Regions from separate parts of the Escherichia ruysiae genome, predicted to be linked through region 4. Evidence: predicted binding sites of a transcription regulator. Region 4 holds the regulator's gene; each other region holds the start of a gene.

Region 1 (5,056 bases), 2.0 Mb from region 4:
ACGGCTTCGCACTCACAGACCAGGCTGCGGTGCAGACGGCCTTCGCTCAGCCAGGCAGGCGTGCGATCGCCATGACGATAAACCGCTGAACCGCGAAGTGGCGCTGGCAGAGAGATGACTTTTTGCAGGGTGACTTCAGCCGGTTCCTGTGAGCCAGGTAGTGCCAGGTCGGCGGTAGTGCAGGGGCGCGTGTTGCCCAGTTTGCGACATACCGCGTCGGTAGCCCATTCCGCCATCAGCCGATAGGTCATCAGTTTGCCACCGGTGATGGTGATAAATCCGTCAAGGCCATCGCGTTCAGCATGGTCGAGCAGCACAATGCCACGGCTGACGTTACGCCCACTTGGGTCGTCATCGCTGGCAACCAACGGGCGCACGCCAGAGTAGGCTCGCAGAATACGCGTTTTCGCCATCACCGGAGCCAGTTTCTCCCCTTCACGCAGCAGAATATCCACTTCTTCTGCCGTCACTCTGTTGTCGTCGATCTCATTGTAATCAATACGTAAAGAGGTGGTGCCAATCAGCGAAATGGTATCGCCGGGAACCAGAATATCGGCATCAGAAGGTTTACGGCAGCGGTTGATCACATGCTGATTAATGCGGTGATCCATGATCAGCAGCGATCCTTTCGCCGGGAACATGCGAATGCGCAGATCGGCATATTCGGCAATGTGTTGCCCCCAGATCCCGGCGGCATTAACTACGACAGGCGCATGAAGTGCCTGAGTTTCGCCGGTGAGATGGTTACGTACACGAGCACCACACACCGTCGCGCCTTCACGAATCAGCCCCGTGACTTCATGAGCGGTAAGGATAACGGCACCGTGTTCTTTGGCATCCAGCATGTTTGCTGCGGTCAGACGAAATGGATCAACGGTGCCATCCGGAACTTTCACCGCGCCAATCAGTGCCGGGTTAACGGAAGGTTCGATAATGCGCGCTTGCTGCGGGTCTATAGCTTCTGCGCTGATCCCTGCTTCCTGGCAAGCGTGGATAAACGTGGCCTGGAAGGAGAGGTCATCTTCCGGCAGGGTGATAAACAGACCGTTAGTTTGTTCAACGCAGTGGCGCGCAATGCGTTTTAATATCTTGTTTTCACTGATACATTCGCGGGCCGATTCTGCATCGGTTACCGCATAGCGCGCGCCGCTGTGCAGCAGACCGTGGTTACGCCCGGTCGCGCCTGTGGCGATGTCGTGGCGCTCAACCAAAATCACGCGCAGCCCGCGCAGGGCACAGTCGCGGGCAATCCCGGCTCCCGTTGCGCCGCCGCCAATGATAATCACGTCACTTGATTGCGAGTCGCGAGTTTTCATTGCTATCCCTCTGAAGTTCGTTTTTTACCATTTAGCCATAGTAAAAACATGAATTGTTTGATTTCGCGCATATTCGCTCATTATTCGAAAGTGAAACGTGATTTCATGCGCCTTTCGGAACATTTTGGCAATCTTATTTAATAATGTGTGCGGTAATTCACATTTAATTTATGAATGTTTTCTTAACATCGCGGCAACTCAAAAAAACAGCAGGTTCTTCCACTGAATCAGGCTGTTAATCATAAATAAGACCATGGGCCACGGAGGCTATAAATGTTGAGTATTTTTAAACCAGCGCCACATAAAGCGCGCTTACCTGCTGCGGAGATCGACCCGACCTATCGTCGATTGCGCTGGCAAATTTTCCTGGGGATCTTCTTTGGTTATGCCGCTTACTATCTGGTTCGTAAGAACTTTGCTCTTGCAATGCCTTACCTGGTGGAGCAGGGATTCTCGCGTGGCGATTTAGGTTTTGCGCTTTCAGGGATCTCAATCGCCTATGGATTTTCGAAATTCATCATGGGCTCGGTATCGGATCGCTCGAATCCGCGCGTTTTCCTGCCAGCAGGTTTGATTCTTGCTGCGGCAGTGATGCTGTTTATGGGCTTTGTGCCGTGGGCGACTTCCAGCATTGCGGTGATGTTCGTGCTGCTGTTCCTCTGCGGCTGGTTCCAGGGGATGGGGTGGCCGCCGTGTGGTCGTACCATGGTGCACTGGTGGTCACAGAAAGAACGTGGCGGCATTGTATCGGTGTGGAACTGTGCGCATAACGTCGGTGGTGGTATTCCGCCGCTGTTATTCTTGCTGGGGATGGCCTGGTTCAATGACTGGCACGCGGCGCTTTATATGCCTGCTTTCTGTGCCATTCTGGTGGCGCTTTTCGCTTTTGCTATGATGCGCGATACCCCGCAATCCTGTGGTCTGCCGCCGATCGAAGAGTACAAAAATGATTACCCGGACGACTATAACGAAAAAGCGGAACAGGAACTGACCGCGAAGCAGATTTTCATGCAGTACGTACTGCCGAACAAACTGCTGTGGTACATCGCTATCGCCAACGTGTTCGTTTATTTGCTTCGCTACGGCATCCTCGACTGGTCGCCAACTTACCTGAAAGAGGTGAAACACTTCGCGCTGGATAAATCTTCCTGGGCCTATTTCCTTTATGAGTACGCGGGCATTCCGGGCACCCTACTGTGCGGCTGGATGTCGGATAAAGTCTTCCGTGGCAACCGTGGTGCAACCGGCGTCTTCTTTATGACTCTGGTGACCATCGCAACTATCGTTTACTGGATGAACCCGGCGGGCAACCCGACCGTAGATATGATTTGTATGATTGTCATTGGCTTCCTGATTTATGGCCCTGTCATGCTGATCGGTCTGCATGCGCTGGAACTGGCACCGAAAAAAGCGGCAGGTACGGCAGCGGGCTTTACCGGTCTATTTGGTTACTTGGGCGGTTCGGTGGCGGCGAGTGCGATTGTTGGCTACACCGTGGACTTCTTCGGCTGGGATGGCGGCTTTATGGTAATGATTGGCGGCAGCATTCTGGCGGTTATCTTGTTGATTGTTGTGATGATTGGCGAAAAACGTCGCCATCAGGAATTACTGCAAAAACGCAACGGAGGCTAATGGCATGAAATTGACGCTGAAAAACCTTAGCATGGCGATCATGATGAGTGGAATGATCATGGGAAGCAGTGCAATGGCGGCAGACAATAGCGAGAAAATTGTAATAGCCCATCGCGGCGCCAGTGGTTATTTACCGGAGCATACGCTGCCAGCAAAAGCGATGGCATATGCACAGGGGGCTGACTATCTGGAGCAGGATTTGGTAATGACCAAAGACGACCATCTGGTCGTCCTGCATGACCACTATCTTGATCGCGTTACTGATGTCGCCGATCGTTTTCCGAATCGGGCGCGTAAAGATGGTCGCTACTACGCGATAGATTTCACGCTGGATGAAATTAAGTCTCTGAAATTTACCGAAGGTTTCGATATTGTAAACGGCAAAAAAGTGCAGACTTTCCCCGGGCGATTCCCGATGGGTAAGTCTGACTTTCGTGTCCACACTTTCGAAGAAGAGATTGAATTTATTCAGGGATTAAATCACTCGACGGGGAAAAATATCGGCATCTATCCAGAAATTAAAGCGCCGTGGTTTCATCATCAGGAAGGGAAGGATATTGCGGCAAAAACGCTGGAAGTGTTGAAAAAATATGGTTACACCAGCAAAGGGGACAAAGTTTATTTGCAATGCTTTGATGCTGATGAGCTGAAACGCATTAAAAATGAGCTGGAACCGAAAATGGGCATGAATCTCAATCTGGTTCAGTTGATTGCTTATACTGACTGGAATGAAACTCAGCAGAAACAGCCGGACGGAACCTGGGTAAATTACAGCTATGACTGGATGTTTAAGCCGGGTGCCATGAAGCAGGTGGCGGAATATGCCGACGGTATTGGCCCCGATTACCATATGGTGATTGATGAGACATCACAGCCGGGCAATATCAAACTGACTGGAATGGTGAAAGATGCTCAGCAGAATAAACTGGTAGTGCATCCTTATACCGTGCGGTCAGATAAACTGCCGGCATATACGACCGATGTGAATCAACTGTATGACGCTCTGTATAACAAAGCAGGTGTTAATGGGGTGTTTACGGACTTCCCGGATAAGGCAGTAAAATTCCTCAATAAAGAGTAAATTCAGTGTCGGATGGCACTTATGTGCCATCCGATGCCACTCTTCATCCACACCCCTACATATAGTGGACATAGTTAATTCTTCAATAAAATCTGTTGGTTATCCTTACTTGCTGTTATTTGGAGCGGGATGACTTGTTCCCGGCAAAAGAAATCCATTAAGAAACACTTTTTATTAAGTTTTTCTTAAGGTAAACACCTATAGTCATTGTCGTTAACAATAAAGACAGGCGACAGGGTATGGCAGTTTCAGCAAAGCACGATGAGTTCAATCATTGGTGGGCTACAGAAGGTGACTGGGTTGAGGAGCCGAATTACCGCCGCAACGGTATGAGCGGGGTGCAATGCGTCGAGCACAACGGCAAAAAGTTGTACGTGAAGCGCATGACTCACCACTTGTTTTATTCTATCCGCTATCCGTTTGGGCGTCCGACGATTGTGCGCGAGGTTGCGGTGATAAAAGATCTGGAACGCGCTGGCGTGATTGTGCCGAAAATCGTTTTTGGAGAAGCGGTGAAAATTGATGGCGAATGGCGCGCGTTGCTGGTGACAGAAGATATGGCGGGATTTGTCAGCATTGCTGACTGGTATTCACAACACGCAGTAACGCCTTATTCCGACGATGTGCGGCAAGCCATGTTGAAAGCGGTGGCGTTGGCATTTAAAAAGATGCATAGCGTTAATCGTCAGCATGGTTGCTGTTATGTTCGCCATATCTATGTGAAAACAGAAGGTAAGGCAGAAGCCGGTTTTCTTGATCTGGAGAAAAGTCGCCGTCGTCTGCGTCGCCATAAAGCGATTCATCATGACTTCCGCCAGCTGGAGAAATATCTGGAACCGATCCCCAAAGCCGACTGGGAGCAGGTGAAAGCGTATTATTCTGCCATGTAATCGTTGTAGGCCAGATAAGATGCATAAGCGTCGCATCTGGCGCTAGTACCCAATCACATCTCGATTTCAATATCGCCTTTTGCCCGGCAACAACAGGGCAAAATCTCCCCTGGCTGAATAAAGGCTAACGGTTCGGC
Region 2 (5,056 bases), 1.0 Mb from region 4:
TCGGCGCGAAGTATAGAGGGTTTGCGCGCCCTTGTCACCCCGCGTTACGCATTCCAATCGCCAGCGTCGCGGCGATATTGCGTGAAGCACGGTAAATATTGTCATAAGCCCCTCTGAAAGCTTCATCCAGCGTAACAATACTGTTCAACACGCTGAATACAGCATCGATGCCATGCTGATGCACAACGCCGACATCCTTCGTCAGACTACCCGCAATACCAATTACCGGTTTATTGTATTTCTTCGCGACGTTCGCTACGCCAATCGGCACTTTACCGTGAACGCTCTGGCTATCAATGCGGCCTTCTCCGGTGATCACCAACGAGCAATCATGAATATGTTCTTCCAGATTGAGCGCCGTCGTCACAATCTCAATGCCGCTCTTTAGCTCTGCGCCAAGAAACGCCATTAGCGCCGCCCCCATGCCGCCTGCCGCCCCTGCACCAGGAACGTTTTTCACATCAACATGCAGCAATTTTTTGATGACATCAGCATAGTGAGAGAGATTCTTGTCCAGCTCGATAATCGTGGCTTCATTAGCCCCTTTTTGCGGGCCAAAAATACGCGAAGCACCGTTATCGCCCACCAGTGGATTAGTGACATCGCAGGCGACGCGAATAGCGCAATCTTTTAAACGCGGATCGAGGCCGGAGATATCAATATCATTCAGGGTATTAAGACTGCCGCCGCCAAAACCGATTTCATTACCGTTGACATCGCTTAACTTCGCCCCCAGCGCCTGCATCATCCCCGCACCGCCGTCGTTGGTGGCACTGCCGCCGATGCCAATAATAATACTGGTCGCGCCACTCTCCAGCGCCTGCAAAATTAACTCTCCCGTGCCGCGAGAAGTCGTCACCAACGGATCACGCTTTTCCGACGGTACTAACGCCAGCCCACTGGCCGCCGCCATTTCAATAAACGCGGTTTTACCATCGCCAGAGATCCCCCAACTGGCATTCACCTTCTCGCCCAGTGGCCCTGTAACCCAGGCGTGACGTTCGGAACCCTGGGTAGCTGCAATCATCGCTTCCACCGTTCCTTCGCCGCCATCAGCAACCGGAACAGAAACGTACTGTGCATCAGGAAAAATTTCCCGAAATCCTTTTTCTATCGCCTGCGCAACCTCGCTGGCAGATAAACTTTCTTTATAAGAGTCTGGGGCGATTACGATTTTCATACCTGTGCCTGTTACCACATGACGCCGGAGGGCGTTTCTCTTATTCGGCCTGGATTCCAGGCCCGGATTGCAATACGCCATCCGGGCGCGACGTCATTAACGAGTAACTTCGACTTTCGCCAGTTTTTCGTAGTAGCACGCCAGGGCGCTATGATCCGCCGTTCCCAAACCATCGGCACGTAGTGCCTGCATCATCTCCATAACCGCAGCAGTTAGCGGCAATTGCGCACCAACGCCGTGGGAGGTATCCAGCGCATTTGCCAGATCCTTAATATGCAGATCAATACGGAAGCCTGGCTTGAAGTTTCTGTCCATGACCATAGGCGCTTTGGCGTCAAGAACGGTACTGCCCGCCAGTCCACCGCGAATTGCCTGATAAACCAGATCCGGGTTAACGCCCGCCTTGGTTGCCAGCGTTAACGCTTCTGACATCGCGGCAATATTCAGCGCCACAATGACCTGGTTTGCCAGTTTGGTGACGTTACCTGCACCGATTTCCCCGGTATGCACCACGGAACCCGCCATCGCTTTCATCAAATCATAGTATTTGTCGAAAATAGCCTTGTCGCCGCCCACCATCACTGACAGCGTACCGTCGATGGCTTTCGGTTCACCGCCGCTCACCGGGGCGTCCAGCATATCAATACCTTTCGCTTTCAGTGCTTCGCTGATTTCACGGCTTGCCAGCGGAGCGATTGAACTCATATCGATCAATACCGTACCTGGCTTCGCGCCTTCAATGATGCCATTTTCACCCAGCGCCACCTCTTTCACATGAGGGGAGTTTGGCAGCATGGTTATGATGACGTCGCACTGTTCAGCGATAGTTTTAGCCGTAGACGCTGTTTCTGCGCCTGCGGCAATCACTTCAGCAATGGCTTCAGGGTTACGGTCAGCAACCACCAGCGAGTAACCTGCTTTCAGGAGGTTTTTACTCATTGGTTTACCCATAATACCCAGGCCAATAAAACCAACTTTCATAGTCATATCAATCATCTCTCTTGTTGCGGTGGTGGTTATTTTTTAAAGGTATCTGCCAGTTTCTGCGTGGCGGAACGGAATACGCCGAGATCGCTGCCGACGGCCACAAACGTAGCGCCCCATTCCAGATAACGACGCGCATCGGCTTCGACAGGGGCGAGTATGCCGCAGGGTTTGCCGTTGGCTCTGGCGCGATTAAAAATATGTTGAATCGCTTTTTGCACATCCGGATGCGACGCATTGCCGAGATGACCTAATGCCGCTGCCAGATCGCTGGGGCCAACGAAGATACCGTCCACGCCTTCGGTTGCGGTGATAGCATCAACGTTATCAACGCCTTGCTGGCTTTCAATTTGCACCAGAATGGTGATGTTCTTATTCGACTGAGCGAAGTAATCCGCCACGGTGCCAAACATATTGGCGCGGTGAGAAACGGAGACGCCGCGAATACCTTCTGGTGGATAACGGGTAGATGCCACCGCCTGCACCGCTTCTTCTTTCGTTTCCACAAAGGGGATCAGGAAGTTATAAAAACCGATATCCAGCAGACGCTTGATGATCACCGGTTCGTTGGTCGGTACACGCACCACTGGCGCGCTGACGCTCCCCTTCAGAGCCATCAACTGAGGAATGAACGTGGAGATATCGTTTGGCGCATGTTCGCCATCCAGCACCAGCCAGTCAAAGCCAGCTAAACCAAGAACTTCCGTGCTAATTGGGTTAGAAAGTGCTGACCAGCAGCCAATCTGTACCTGTTTCGCTGCCAACGCGGCTTTGAACTTATTTGGGAAAATATCGTTATTCATCGCTTATACCTTTGCTTATTTCTGCAATTCCATACGTTTAATGTCGCCAATCAGGCTTCCTGGTGCAGTATTGAAAGAGGGCAATCTCTTCGATGACAATAAAAATAGGCAGTAAGATTAAAAAGGCACATGCGTTCCTTATTCATCAATCCCACTAATCATGTTTATATTCAGTCGATAGCAAAAAGGTCAGTGCTATTTATTAAATATTCTATTAACGAATATTGGCCACTGCACAATAATAAATCCGTTTTCGACAATGAGTATAATCAGCACAGAAACAATAGGCATTGTGCAAATGCTCATTATGTTTGTCTGATATAAATATTATTTTGAGCATATGCCTATCACGCTGCGTGCCAATGCACATATTTACGCTTTGCCTGCCCCGGTTGCCCTGCTATCACGATAATTAGTGATGTTGATCACATACTGACTTTTCATCTCCTGACACTCTTATTCCATCTCGCAGATAAAATTATTTCTGTCATCAGAATCAATCAACATAAATTTATTATTACCAGCGACCGGAGAAAACGGGATAATGGCCAACATCGAAATCAGACAAGAAACGCCGACTGCGTTTTATATAAAAGTTCACAACACAGATAATGTGGCAATTATTGTTAATGATAATGGCCTGAAAGCAGGAACGCGTTTTCCGGATGGGCTGGAATTAATTGAACATATTCCCCAGGGGCATAAAGTCGCATTGCTGGACATTCCGGCTAATGGTGAAATTATTCGTTATGGCGAAGTGATTGGTTACGCCGTGCGCGCGATCCCACGCGGAAGTTGGATCGACGAATCAATGGTAGTACTGCCGGAAGCGCCGCCATTACACACGCTGCCACTGGCAACTAAAGTGCCGGAACCCTTACCGGCGCTTGAAGGTTATACCTTTGAAGGCTATCGCAATGCCGATGGCAGCGTGGGAACCAAAAACCTGCTCGGCATCACCACCAGCGTCCACTGTGTGGCGGGCGTGGTGGATTACGTGGTGAAAATCATTGAACGCGATCTGCTGCCGAAATACCCGAACGTCGATGGCGTGGTGGGGCTGAATCATCTGTACGGTTGTGGCGTGGCGATTAACGCTCCGGCGGCGGTGGTGCCTATTCGTACTATTCACAACATTTCGCTTAACCCAAACTTTGGCGGTGAGGTGATGGTGATTGGTCTGGGTTGCGAGAAATTGCAACCTGAGCGCCTGCTGATCGGCACGGATGATGTACCGGCTATTCCAGTGGAAAGTGCCAGTATTGTCAGCTTGCAGGATGAAAAACATGTCGGTTTTCAGTCAATGGTCGAGGATATTTTGCAAGTTGCCGAGCGCCATCTGCACAAATTAAATCAACGGCAGCGAGAAACCTGTCCAGCTTCAGAACTGGTTGTCGGTATGCAGTGCGGCGGCAGCGATGCGTTTTCTGGTGTAACGGCAAACCCGGCAGTGGGTTATGCATCTGATTTACTGGTGCGCTGCGGCGCAACGGTGATGTTCTCAGAAGTCACGGAAGTGCGTGACGCCATTCATCTGCTGACGCCGCGCGCTGTTAACGAAGAGGTTGGCAAGCGCCTGCTGGAAGAGATGGAGTGGTACGACAACTATCTCAATATGGGGAAAACCGACCGCAGCGCCAACCCTTCGCCGGGTAACAAAAAAGGCGGTCTGGCAAACGTGGTGGAAAAGGCGCTCGGCTCCATTGCTAAATCGGGTAAAAGCGCGATTGTAGAAGTGCTGTCACCCGGTCAGCGTCCGACCAAACGCGGATTAATTTACGCCGCGACGCCAGCCAGCGATTTCGTCTGCGGCACCCAACAGGTGGCTTCAGGGATTACCGTGCAAGTATTTACGACCGGTCGCGGCACACCGTACGGTCTGATGGCGGTGCCGGTCATTAAAATGGCGACCCGCACCGAACTGGCGAACCGCTGGTTTGATTTGATGGATATTAATGCGGGCACTATCGCCACCGGCGAAGAGACCATTGAAGAGGTGGGCTGGAAGCTGTTCCACTTTATTCTCGATGTCGCCAGCGGGAAGAAGAAAACCTTCTCGGATCAATGGGGACTGCATAACCAACTGGCG
Region 3 (5,056 bases), 2.4 Mb from region 4:
ATATTAGACTCCGGAACCCCTTCAATTTTGTGCGGATCTAATGACTGAACTTCAGAACCATTGTTACGCACCAGCGTTTGTTTTTCTGCAAGCTGAACACCAGCGGGTACATCAGCCGCCAGCGCAACATTCCCTGCCATAAGCGCAGCCAGAACGCCTGCTGCTACTAAACTTCTCTTGGTGATGTTGGTCATTGTTTTTGGACTCCCTCATTATAATTACTGGCTTTAACCAGCATGTGTAATCCCGGGTTGGGACCCTGGACAGATTCGGAGACTTTCTGCTGCCAGGTTGATATATCGTTACGCTTTGCTATCACCGACTTTATTTATTCTGGCGATTCGAACGACCACCTTACGTCGGTTCCTACTGTGTCTCCCCTGTCGAGACACATTTACTATTTAATGCAGCAATTTTTATTGTTAATTATTCTCATTACCAAAAAAATCGCCTGACGGTTGGCCGGAAAGTATCAAATGCGCTTCTTGCCCGCCAATACATTTTGCAAAATTGTTAAGCAATTCTCTTTTACTGACCGCGCCAATATCCAAAGACTTCATCAGACTTCCAATAAAACCATTTAAAAACAATAAGATAAAACCTCGTAAAGCAAGTCTGTTTTTTCTGGTTGCTGTCACGATAGAGAAATATACAATAACTTAACAAAAGGTCATTATTTAGCACATTCCTCTGCCAAATGCAGTGGAATTACTAATATCATTTCAATTATTCTTCAGCAAGACCCAGGATTATGATGTCGCGAAAATAACATGATGAGGAGGATGGCGGGGTAAGGATATTCTTATAACTGGCTGTAATATGAGGAAAAATATTTATCTATTTCGTTTGCTTTTGATAACTGTGCTGGGCAAAAGTAAAAATAATGACGAAAAAACGGAGCACCATGGCTCCGTTTCGTATGAAAGAAATTAATTGAGCAGACCAGGGAAAATCCCTTTGATTCCATTAACAATAAATTCAATCCCTAATGCCATCAGCAGCAACCCCATAATACGAGTAATCACGTTTATACCGGTCTGGCGCAGAACTCGCACCAGCCAGGGTGCCATGCGGAATAAGCCCCAGCAACATAAAGCAAACAATGCAATTGCCACAAAAAAGCCGAACAGATAACCAATGCTGTGATAACGCGTTCCCCAAACGATAGTTGAACTGATCGCCCCTGGTCCTGCCATCAAAGGCAATGCGAGCGGTACAACGCCGATGCTTTCTCGAATTGCGGTTTCTGATTTCTCTTGTTTGTTCTGTTTATCCTCACCAAGCTTACCGCTGATCATCGACATCGCAATTGTAACCACCAGTATGCCGCCCGCGATGCGGAACGAATCAATCGATATTCCAAAAAGTTGCAGAATCGTGTCGCCGAGAAAAAGCGAGATCCACAAGATAATCGCTACCGACAGGTTGGCAGTCAGATTTGTTTTGTTTCTCGCTGCCGCAGTCTGATAGCTGGTCATACTGATGAACACGGGGATAATCCCAACCGGGTTAACCAGCGCAAATAACCCGATGAAAAATTTAAAGTAAACGGGAAAATCAAAGAGTGTCTGAATCACGGTTAGCTCCGAAGCAAAAGCCGGATAATGTTAGCCATAAGCAAAGGTAAAAAAATACGCGCTGACAATACGCCTTTTGGCAGCATTTTTCACCTCCTAACCGCTTAAAATTACTATCATTCATTATTGTTATCTAGTCGTGCAAAACATGCTAATGTAGCCAACAATAAATACTACAATTTATTAACTATTAGCTTTTATAGCTAAAAGCGGAGCTGAAAGGTGTCAGCTTTGCGGAATTTTGATCTAGATCACGTAATCAGTACCCAGAAGTGAGTAATCTTGCTTACGCCACCTGGAAGTGACGCATTAGAGATTAGTCTCTCTAATGTTTAAACTCTTTTAGTAAATCACAGTGAGTGTGAGCGCGAGTAAGCTTTTGATTTTCATAGGTTAAGCAAATCATCACCACACTGACTATACTCTCGTATTCGAGCAGATGATTTACTAAAAAAGTTTAACATTATCAGGAGAGCATTATGGCTGTTACTAATGTCGCTGAACTTAACGCACTCGTAGAGCGTGTAAAAAAAGCCCAGCGTGAATATGCCAGTTTCACTCAAGAGCAAGTTGATAAAATCTTCCGCGCCGCCGCTCTGGCTGCCGCAGATGCTCGAATCCCACTCGCGAAAATGGCCGTTGCCGAATCCGGCATGGGTATCGTCGAAGATAAAGTAATTAAAAACCACTTTGCTTCTGAATATATCTACAACGCCTATAAAGATGAAAAAACCTGTGGTGTTCTGTCTGAAGACGACACTTTCGGTACTATCACTATCGCTGAACCAATCGGTATTATCTGCGGTATCGTTCCAACGACTAACCCGACTTCAACTGCAATCTTCAAATCGCTGATCAGCCTGAAGACCCGTAACGCTATTATCTTCTCTCCGCACCCGCGTGCAAAAGATGCAACTAACAAAGCTGCTGATATCGTTCTGCAGGCTGCTATCGCTGCTGGTGCACCGAAAGATCTGATTGGCTGGATCGATCAACCTTCTGTTGAACTGTCCAACGCGCTGATGCACCATCCTGATATTAACCTGATCCTCGCGACTGGTGGTCCGGGCATGGTTAAAGCAGCATACAGCTCCGGTAAACCGGCAATCGGTGTAGGTGCTGGTAACACTCCGGTTGTTATCGATGAAACCGCAGATATCAAACGTGCAGTTGCATCCGTACTGATGTCCAAAACCTTCGACAACGGCGTAATCTGTGCTTCTGAACAATCTGTTGTTGTTGTTGACTCTGTTTATGACGCTGTACGTGAACGTTTCGCTACCCACGGCGGTTACATGCTGCAGGGTAAAGAGCTGAAAGCCGTTCAGGACGTTATCCTGAAAAACGGCGCACTGAACGCAGCTATCGTTGGTCAACCGGCTTATAAAATTGCTGAACTGGCGGGCTTCTCTGTACCAGAAAACACTAAGATTCTGATTGGTGAAGTGACCGTTGTTGATGAAAGCGAACCGTTCGCACATGAAAAACTGTCCCCGACGCTGGCAATGTACCGTGCAAAAGATTTCGAAGACGCGGTAGAGAAAGCAGAGAAACTGGTTGCCATGGGCGGTATCGGTCATACCTCTTGCCTGTACACCGACCAGGATAACCAACCGGCACGCGTTGCCTACTTCGGTCAGAAAATGAAAACTGCCCGTATCCTGATCAACACCCCGGCTTCTCAGGGTGGTATCGGTGACCTGTATAACTTCAAACTCGCACCGTCCCTGACTCTGGGTTGTGGTTCCTGGGGTGGTAACTCCATCTCTGAAAACGTTGGTCCGAAACACTTGATCAACAAGAAAACCGTTGCTAAGCGAGCTGAAAACATGTTGTGGCACAAACTTCCGAAATCTATCTACTTCCGCCGTGGCTCACTGCCAATCGCGCTGGATGAAGTGATTACTGATGGCCACAAACGTGCGCTCATCGTGACTGACCGCTTCCTGTTCAACAACGGTTATGCCGACCAGATTACTTCTGTACTGAAAGCTGCCGGCGTTGAAACTGAAGTCTTCTTTGAAGTTGAAGCTGACCCGACACTGAGCATCGTTCGTAAAGGTGCAGAACTGGCAAACTCCTTCAAGCCAGACGTGATCATCGCGCTGGGTGGTGGTTCCCCGATGGACGCCGCGAAAATCATGTGGGTTATGTACGAGCATCCGGAAACCCACTTTGAAGAACTGGCGCTGCGCTTTATGGATATCCGTAAACGTATCTACAAGTTCCCGAAAATGGGCGTGAAAGCGAAAATGATCGCCGTCACCACCACTTCCGGTACGGGTTCTGAAGTGACTCCGTTTGCGGTTGTAACCGACGATGCAACAGGTCAGAAATATCCGCTGGCAGACTATGCACTGACCCCGGATATGGCGATTGTTGACGCCAACCTGGTTATGGATATGCCGAAGTCCCTGTGTGCTTTCGGTGGTCTGGACGCAGTCACTCACGCCATGGAAGCTTATGTTTCTGTACTGGCATCTGAGTTCTCTGATGGTCAGGCTCTGCAGGCGCTGAAACTGCTCAAAGAATATCTGCCAGCGTCTTACCACGAAGGGGCTAAAAACCCGGTAGCGCGTGAACGTGTTCACAGTGCAGCTACTATCGCCGGTATCGCGTTTGCGAACGCCTTCCTGGGTGTATGTCACTCAATGGCGCACAAACTGGGCTCCCAGTTCCATATTCCGCACGGTCTGGCCAACGCCCTGCTGATTTGTAACGTTATCCGCTACAACGCGAATGACAACCCGACCAAGCAGACTGCATTCAGCCAGTACGATCGTCCACAGGCTCGTCGTCGTTATGCTGAAATCGCAGACCATCTGGGTCTGAGCGCACCGGGTGACCGTACTGCTGCGAAGATCGAGAAACTGCTGGCATGGCTGGAAACGCTGAAAGCAGAACTGGGTATTCCGAAATCTATCCGTGAGGCTGGCGTTCAGGAAGCTGACTTCCTGGCGAACGTAGATAAACTGTCTGAAGATGCATTCGATGACCAGTGCACCGGCGCTAACCCGCGTTACCCGCTGATCTCCGAGCTGAAACAGATTCTGCTGGATACCTACTATGGTCGTGATTACGTAGAAGGAGCACCAGCAGCAAAGGAAGCAGCTCCAGCTAAAGCAGAGAAAAAAGCGAAGAAATCCGCTTAATCAGTAACTCTGTACATCCTCATAAACGGTCCCTTTTGGGGCCGTTTTTTTGTTTTCGCTACACGCTATACAAAGCCAAATAACCCAACTGCATTAGTATGCTCATATATACTGTTATCTAATGCGCACTAACCGCGATAACCTGAAAATGACTCAACATCGTAGATGACGAAGCACTAAATCGTTCTGTTACGTTTTAGCGATGGTTAGGAGCAGAGAAAGAATTATGGTTCGGAAGAAGTTAGTAAAACGAACTGACAGGATAAAGGCCTCGATTCATCCTGTCAGTAAAGAAAATCTTATTAATCGTGTTGATGTCTTTCTTGA
Region 4 (5,056 bases):
CAATGAGTTATACAAGGTGTTATGCGCCTGATTAACCCGCATTCGTTGCCAGGCTAGTGGCGTAGGTTGCGGATCTTTACTGAGGATCAGACGAATGGCCTCCTGGTAAGTTTCTAAGGCATCATGGGCGTTCTTGCGCAATAAGCCGCTCTGCCACTGCGGCCACAGCCAAACTGTGCCGCCGAAGGCAATCAGACAACCGATGATAGTATCGATTAGACGGGGGATGATGTACTGCTCGCCATTCAGCCATAACAGTTGCAGGGTATATACAGCGGTAATGGTAAAACCGACCGTCGCCCAGCCGTAGTTTTTGCGCAATATCAGGTAACTGGCGAGCGTGGTGAAAAGCATCAGCGTCAGGGTGTAACCTTCAGGGATTTTAAAGTGCAGTGCAACACCAGCAATAATTAATCCAACCACGGTTCCGACAGAACGATTCACAATTCGCAGACGAGTCGCGCCATAACCATTTTGCGTCACCAGCAATACCGTCATTAGTATCCAATAGGATTTCGGCAGATGCAGCGCGGTGCCCATCAGGCTGGCAACGCTTAACATCACACTCAGTCGTCCTGCATTACGCAGTGCTGGCGATTTCAGGGAAAGATAGCTTTTCAGCGCCGGGAGTAACGGCATTCGGCGCTGTTTATCGGCCAGTAAGTCACGGGTATAGAGTGGTTTTTGCGTTCGCAGCACGCGGGCGATGCGGCTGAAATGCCAGTAGCAGAATTGCCCTACAGGGTTATCCGGATGCTGGCGGGCGATTTTTTCCAGTGCGCCAATTTGCTTATCCATCGTAAAACGCGTCGGCAGGCGATGGTAAAGAATGTCATCAGCCAGCACGCGCAGGCGAGTGGCGACGGTTTGCGCATTCCAGCGGATAACCTCCTCCGCATGGCTACGCTCGACCAGCTTTTGCACCTCTTCTGGCTGATGCAAACTGACCGAGATGTGTTCCTGTAAATCCAGCGCCTCCTGGAAAATGCGCAGCATCCGCTTGTAATCGGTATTATTTTGCGCGGAAAGCATATGCATTTGCTGATAGCACTGGGTAATTAAATCGACCGCTTTTTGCTGGCGTTCCAGCAGCGGTGGCAACGCTTTCTCAGGATCGGTGTGCTGGGTAAGCAGGCTGTATTTGGCTTCGCAATAATCTGCCAGTTCACGGTACAGCAGGCTAAGTGACTCGCGTAGCGGTTGTTCGCGCCAGAGCCAGAACCAAAACCAGTTAAACAGCCCATACCAGAGTGTACCCAACGCATAGATGAGCAACGGTTCCCAGACGGGCATGTATCCCGCCAGACTTAAGGTAAAAATAGCTGCCAGCAGCGATGCGGGAAGTAATTTTGCGTGTAATGGCCCTAACTCGGCAGTAACGCCAAGTATCAACGTTAACCCTGTCAGCAGAAATGGCAGGGGGATATCTTTTTCCAGCAGCAGTTGTGTTAGCAAGCTGCACGTGGCAAACAGCGACGCACCAATAATTAAACGTTTGAAAAAGCGTTTATGGGGCGTATCAAGCCCCGCAATATTGCAACAGGCGGGGACGAGGGAAAAGAGCAGCCCAAGCCTTAATTCGCCAAGCAATAGACCAACGGCCACGGGCAAACATAGCACCAGCGTTTGTCGTAGTGCATAGTTGATATCAGGATGGTAAATCAGTCTGCGCCACATCGGGTTAAACAAAATGGCGCGCTACTCAGTAACGCGCCACTCCGACGGGATTAACGAGTGCCGTAAACGACGATGGTTTTACCGTGTGCGGAGATCAGGTTCTGATCTTCCAGCATCTTCAGAATGCGCCCCACGGTTTCACGAGAACAGCCGACAATCTGACCGATTTCCTGACGGGTAATTTTGATTTGCATACCGTCCGGGTGAGTCATGGCATCCGGTTGTTTTGCCAGGTTCAGCAGAGTCTGTGCAATGCGGCCTGTTACATCGAGGAATGCCAGGTTGCCCACTTTCTCTGAAGTGACTTGCAGGCGACGTGCCATCTGTGCGGAGAGACGCATCAGAATATCCGGGTTTACCTGAATTAATTGGCGGAATTTTTTGTAGGAAATTTCAGCCACTTCACAGGCGGTTTTCGCACGTACCCATGCGCTACGTTCCTGGCCTTCTTCAAACAGGCCCAGTTCGCCAATGAAATCACCCTGATTCAGATAAGAGAGGATCATTTCTTTACCCTCCTCGTCTTTGATCAGCACTGCCACAGAGCCTTTAACGATGTAGTACAGCGTTTCCGCTTTTTCACCCTGGTGAATAAGCGTGCTCTTGGATGGGTACTTATGAATGTGGCAATGAGACAAGAACCATTCGAGAGTCGGGTCTGTTTGCGGTTTGCCAAGCACCATGCGCGGTTATCCTCTGTTATAAGCTTTCTCCAGAGCCAGAAAACGCCGCTGTCTCTGGATTGCCGAAATGTGCTTCCCGCTACCTGGGAAGGGGCTATCAACTGAACTGCACGGTAATGTGACGTCCTTTACATACATGCAGTACATCAATGTATTACTGTAGCATCCTGACTGTTTTAGCATAGCTTTCGCGTTGTGTCTCCTGGTGTCTCGCTTCAGCATGACCCAGGTCGCCTTCCGTTGCGCGATTTGGTCAGTACGCGTACTCTGTCAGGAAAATTGACGCAATGGAGTTTCGATTATGCAAGCGCGTGTGAAGTGGGTCGAAGGGTTAACCTTTCTGGGCGAATCCGCCTCTGGTCACCAGATTTTAATGGACGGCAACTCAGGCGATAAAGCGCCAAGTCCGATGGAAATGGTGTTGATGGCGGCGGGTGGTTGCAGCGCCATTGATGTGGTTTCTATCCTGCAAAAAGGGCGTCAGGATGTGGTCGATTGTGAAGTAAAATTGACCTCTGAACGCCGCGAAGAGGCACCACGCCTGTTTACGCACATTAATCTGCATTTTATCGTCACCGGTCGCGACCTGAAGGATGCAGCGGTTGCGCGTGCGGTTGATCTCTCAGCCGAGAAGTATTGCTCAGTCGCGTTGATGCTGGAAAAAGCGGTAAATATTACTCACTCGTATGAAGTGGTTGCCGCGTGATTTAACTATCCCGTTGTGAAGCCGGAGAGTATTTTATCCGGCTTAATAGCAGAGTTACTCGATTTTCTTCCCTTCCATCAGTCGTTGCACCAGCGGCAGCATAATTAACTCCATTGCCAGACCCATTTTGCCGCCCGGCACCACTAATGTATTGATGTGGGAAATGAACGAGCCTTGCAGCATCGCCAACAGCCAGGGGAAATCGATTCCTTCCAGATTTCGAAAATGGATTACCACAAAGCTTTCATCCAGCGATGGGATGCCTTTTGCGGCGAAGGGGTTTGAGGTGTCAACGGTGGGGACGCGCTGGAAGTTAATGTGGGTGCGAGAAAACTGCGGTGTGATGTAGTTGATATAGTCTTCCATTGAGCGAACTACCGAGTCCATCACCGCTTCTCGCGAGTGCCCGCGCTCGCTGGTGTCGCGGATGAGTTTTTGAATCCACTCCAGGTTAACGATAGGCACTACACCAACCAGTAAATCCACATGCTGCGCGACGTTATGTTGTGGTGTGACCACGCCGCCGTGCAAACCTTCATAAAACAGCACATCGGTGGGTTCTGGCAGCGCCTGCCACGGGGTAAACGTACCTGGCACCTGATTCCACGGTACGGCTTCGTCGTAGGTATGCAGATATTTGCGAGATTTCCCTTTGCCGCTCAGGCCGTATTCAATGAAGGTTTGTTCCAGCAGGCCGAAGTCGTTAGCTTCGGGGCCGAAGTAACTGATATGCCGCCCGGCGTCGCGCGCTTTGCGGATCGCCATGTCCATTTCCGGGCGGGTGTAACGGTGAAAACTGTCGCCTTCTACCTCGGCTGAGCGCAGATTTAACTGCGCGAAGATTTTTCGAAACGCGAGGCTGGTAGTGGTGGTTCCCGCGCCGCTGGATCCTGTTACCGCAATGACCGGATGTTTGGCAGACATAGTAACTCCATGACTTAGCTATCATTATTATCTCGTCCGCCGACGGTTGCAGGTTATTCGCGAAACTGACTGCGCGGCATGATATTGACCGTTTCGTGCAGCTCCGACCATACCAGCACCGCTTCTCCGCACTGTAGCTGGCGTTTGACGTCGGCGACTTTCTGTTCAAGTGTACGCTCATGTTCACCATAATCGGTGCCTTCGCGTAACACAAAGCTTTCAATTAAATTTTCCAGCGTTTCGGGGGAGAGGTCTTGCCACGGAATCAACATGATTTCGCCTCCAGATACGTTGATAACCAGTCAGGAATGCGTGACTCCAGCCACATTTGCGGATGAAGTAATGTACCGCCAATAAAGCCAACATGACCGCCATGTTCCGTCAGTTGATACTCCACTTGCGGTGGGAGATTTTCCGGTTTCGGGATCACCTGATGATCCATAAACGGATCGTCTTTGGCGTGAATAATCAGCGTGGGTTTGGCGATCCGATTGAGCATCGGCATGGCGCTACACTGACGATAATAGTCGATAGCGTCGACGTAGCCGTGAATTTTGGCGGTGATTAGATCGTCAAATTCGCGGATGCGGCGTACCGATTTCAACTGTGCGAGATTAATCGGCAGCGTTCCGGGGTAGGCCGCCAGTTTGCGCGCAGCATTGGCTTTTAACAAGTTCAGCAAGTAACGCTGATAAACGCGGGAGAAGCCTTTATCCATGTGATAACTACAGGCTTCCAGCATAAACGGTGCAGAGACAATCGCCGCCGCATCAATCGGGAGGTCATTGCCTTCTTTGGCCAGCAAACAGGCCAGCATATTACCGCCGAGCGAATAGCCGACGGCAGCCGTTGGCGCATGACCAAATTCGCGTTGCAGCCAGCGTAAAAACCAACTGGCATCTTCGGTTTCGCCCGAATGGTAAATGCGGTGCATCCGGTTTGGTTCACCGCTGCACCCGCGAAAATGCATCACCACGCCCAGCCAGCCGCGCTTTTGCGCTGCCTCAACCAGACCATGTGCATAAGGACTATTGAGGCTGCCTTCGAGACCGTGGAAGACCACCAG

Evidence for each region. The regulator CRP, encoded in region 4, controls carbon source genes, mostly activating them, when cyclic AMP is high. The targets are predictions, from matches to a motif close to ATGTGANNNNNNTCACAT.
Region 1: the regulator CRP is predicted to act here: its motif matches at 1,462-1,479, upstream of glpT (glycerol-3-phosphate transporter).
Region 2: the regulator CRP is predicted to act here: its motif matches at 3,381-3,398, upstream of garD (galactarate dehydratase).
Region 3: the regulator CRP is predicted to act here: its motif matches at 1,817-1,834, upstream of adhE (bifunctional acetaldehyde-CoA/alcohol dehydrogenase).

Annotation. Positions count from the first base shown of each region.
Region 1 covers NZ_JAVIWS010000001.1:1,078,432-1,083,487, reverse strand. Annotated here, with positions in the region: gene glpA (anaerobic glycerol-3-phosphate dehydrogenase subunit A) at 1-1,316, opposite strand, end outside; gene glpT (glycerol-3-phosphate transporter) at 1,590-2,948, shown strand; gene glpQ (glycerophosphodiester phosphodiesterase) at 2,953-4,029, shown strand; gene inaA (lipopolysaccharide kinase InaA) at 4,269-4,919, shown strand; gene yfaE (ferredoxin-like diferric-tyrosyl radical cofactor maintenance protein YfaE) at 4,973-5,056, opposite strand, start outside.
Region 2 covers NZ_JAVIWS010000001.1:2,002,111-2,007,166, forward strand. Annotated here, with positions in the region: RNA gene rnpB (RNase P RNA component class A) at 1-2, opposite strand, end outside; gene garK (glycerate 2-kinase) at 35-1,180, opposite strand; gene garR (2-hydroxy-3-oxopropionate reductase) at 1,277-2,167, opposite strand; gene garL (2-dehydro-3-deoxyglucarate aldolase) at 2,197-2,967, opposite strand; gene garD (galactarate dehydratase) at 3,512-5,056, shown strand, end outside.
Region 3 covers NZ_JAVIWS010000001.1:614,790-619,845, forward strand. Annotated here, with positions in the region: gene oppA (oligopeptide ABC transporter substrate-binding protein OppA) at 1-194, opposite strand, end outside; gene RGV86_RS03175 (hypothetical protein) at 423-560, opposite strand; gene ychE (NAAT family transporter YchE) at 930-1,577, opposite strand; gene adhE (bifunctional acetaldehyde-CoA/alcohol dehydrogenase) at 2,057-4,729, shown strand; gene tdk (thymidine kinase) at 5,032-5,056, opposite strand, start outside.
Region 4 covers NZ_JAVIWS010000001.1:3,050,317-3,055,372, forward strand. Annotated here, with positions in the region: gene RGV86_RS14665 (YccS/YhfK family putative transporter) at 1-1,677, opposite strand, end outside; gene crp (cAMP-activated global transcriptional regulator CRP) at 1,728-2,360, opposite strand; gene RGV86_RS14675 (OsmC family protein) at 2,662-3,066, shown strand; gene RGV86_RS14680 (phosphoribulokinase) at 3,121-3,990, opposite strand; gene RGV86_RS14685 (YheU family protein) at 4,044-4,262, opposite strand; gene RGV86_RS14690 (hydrolase) at 4,256-5,056, opposite strand, start outside.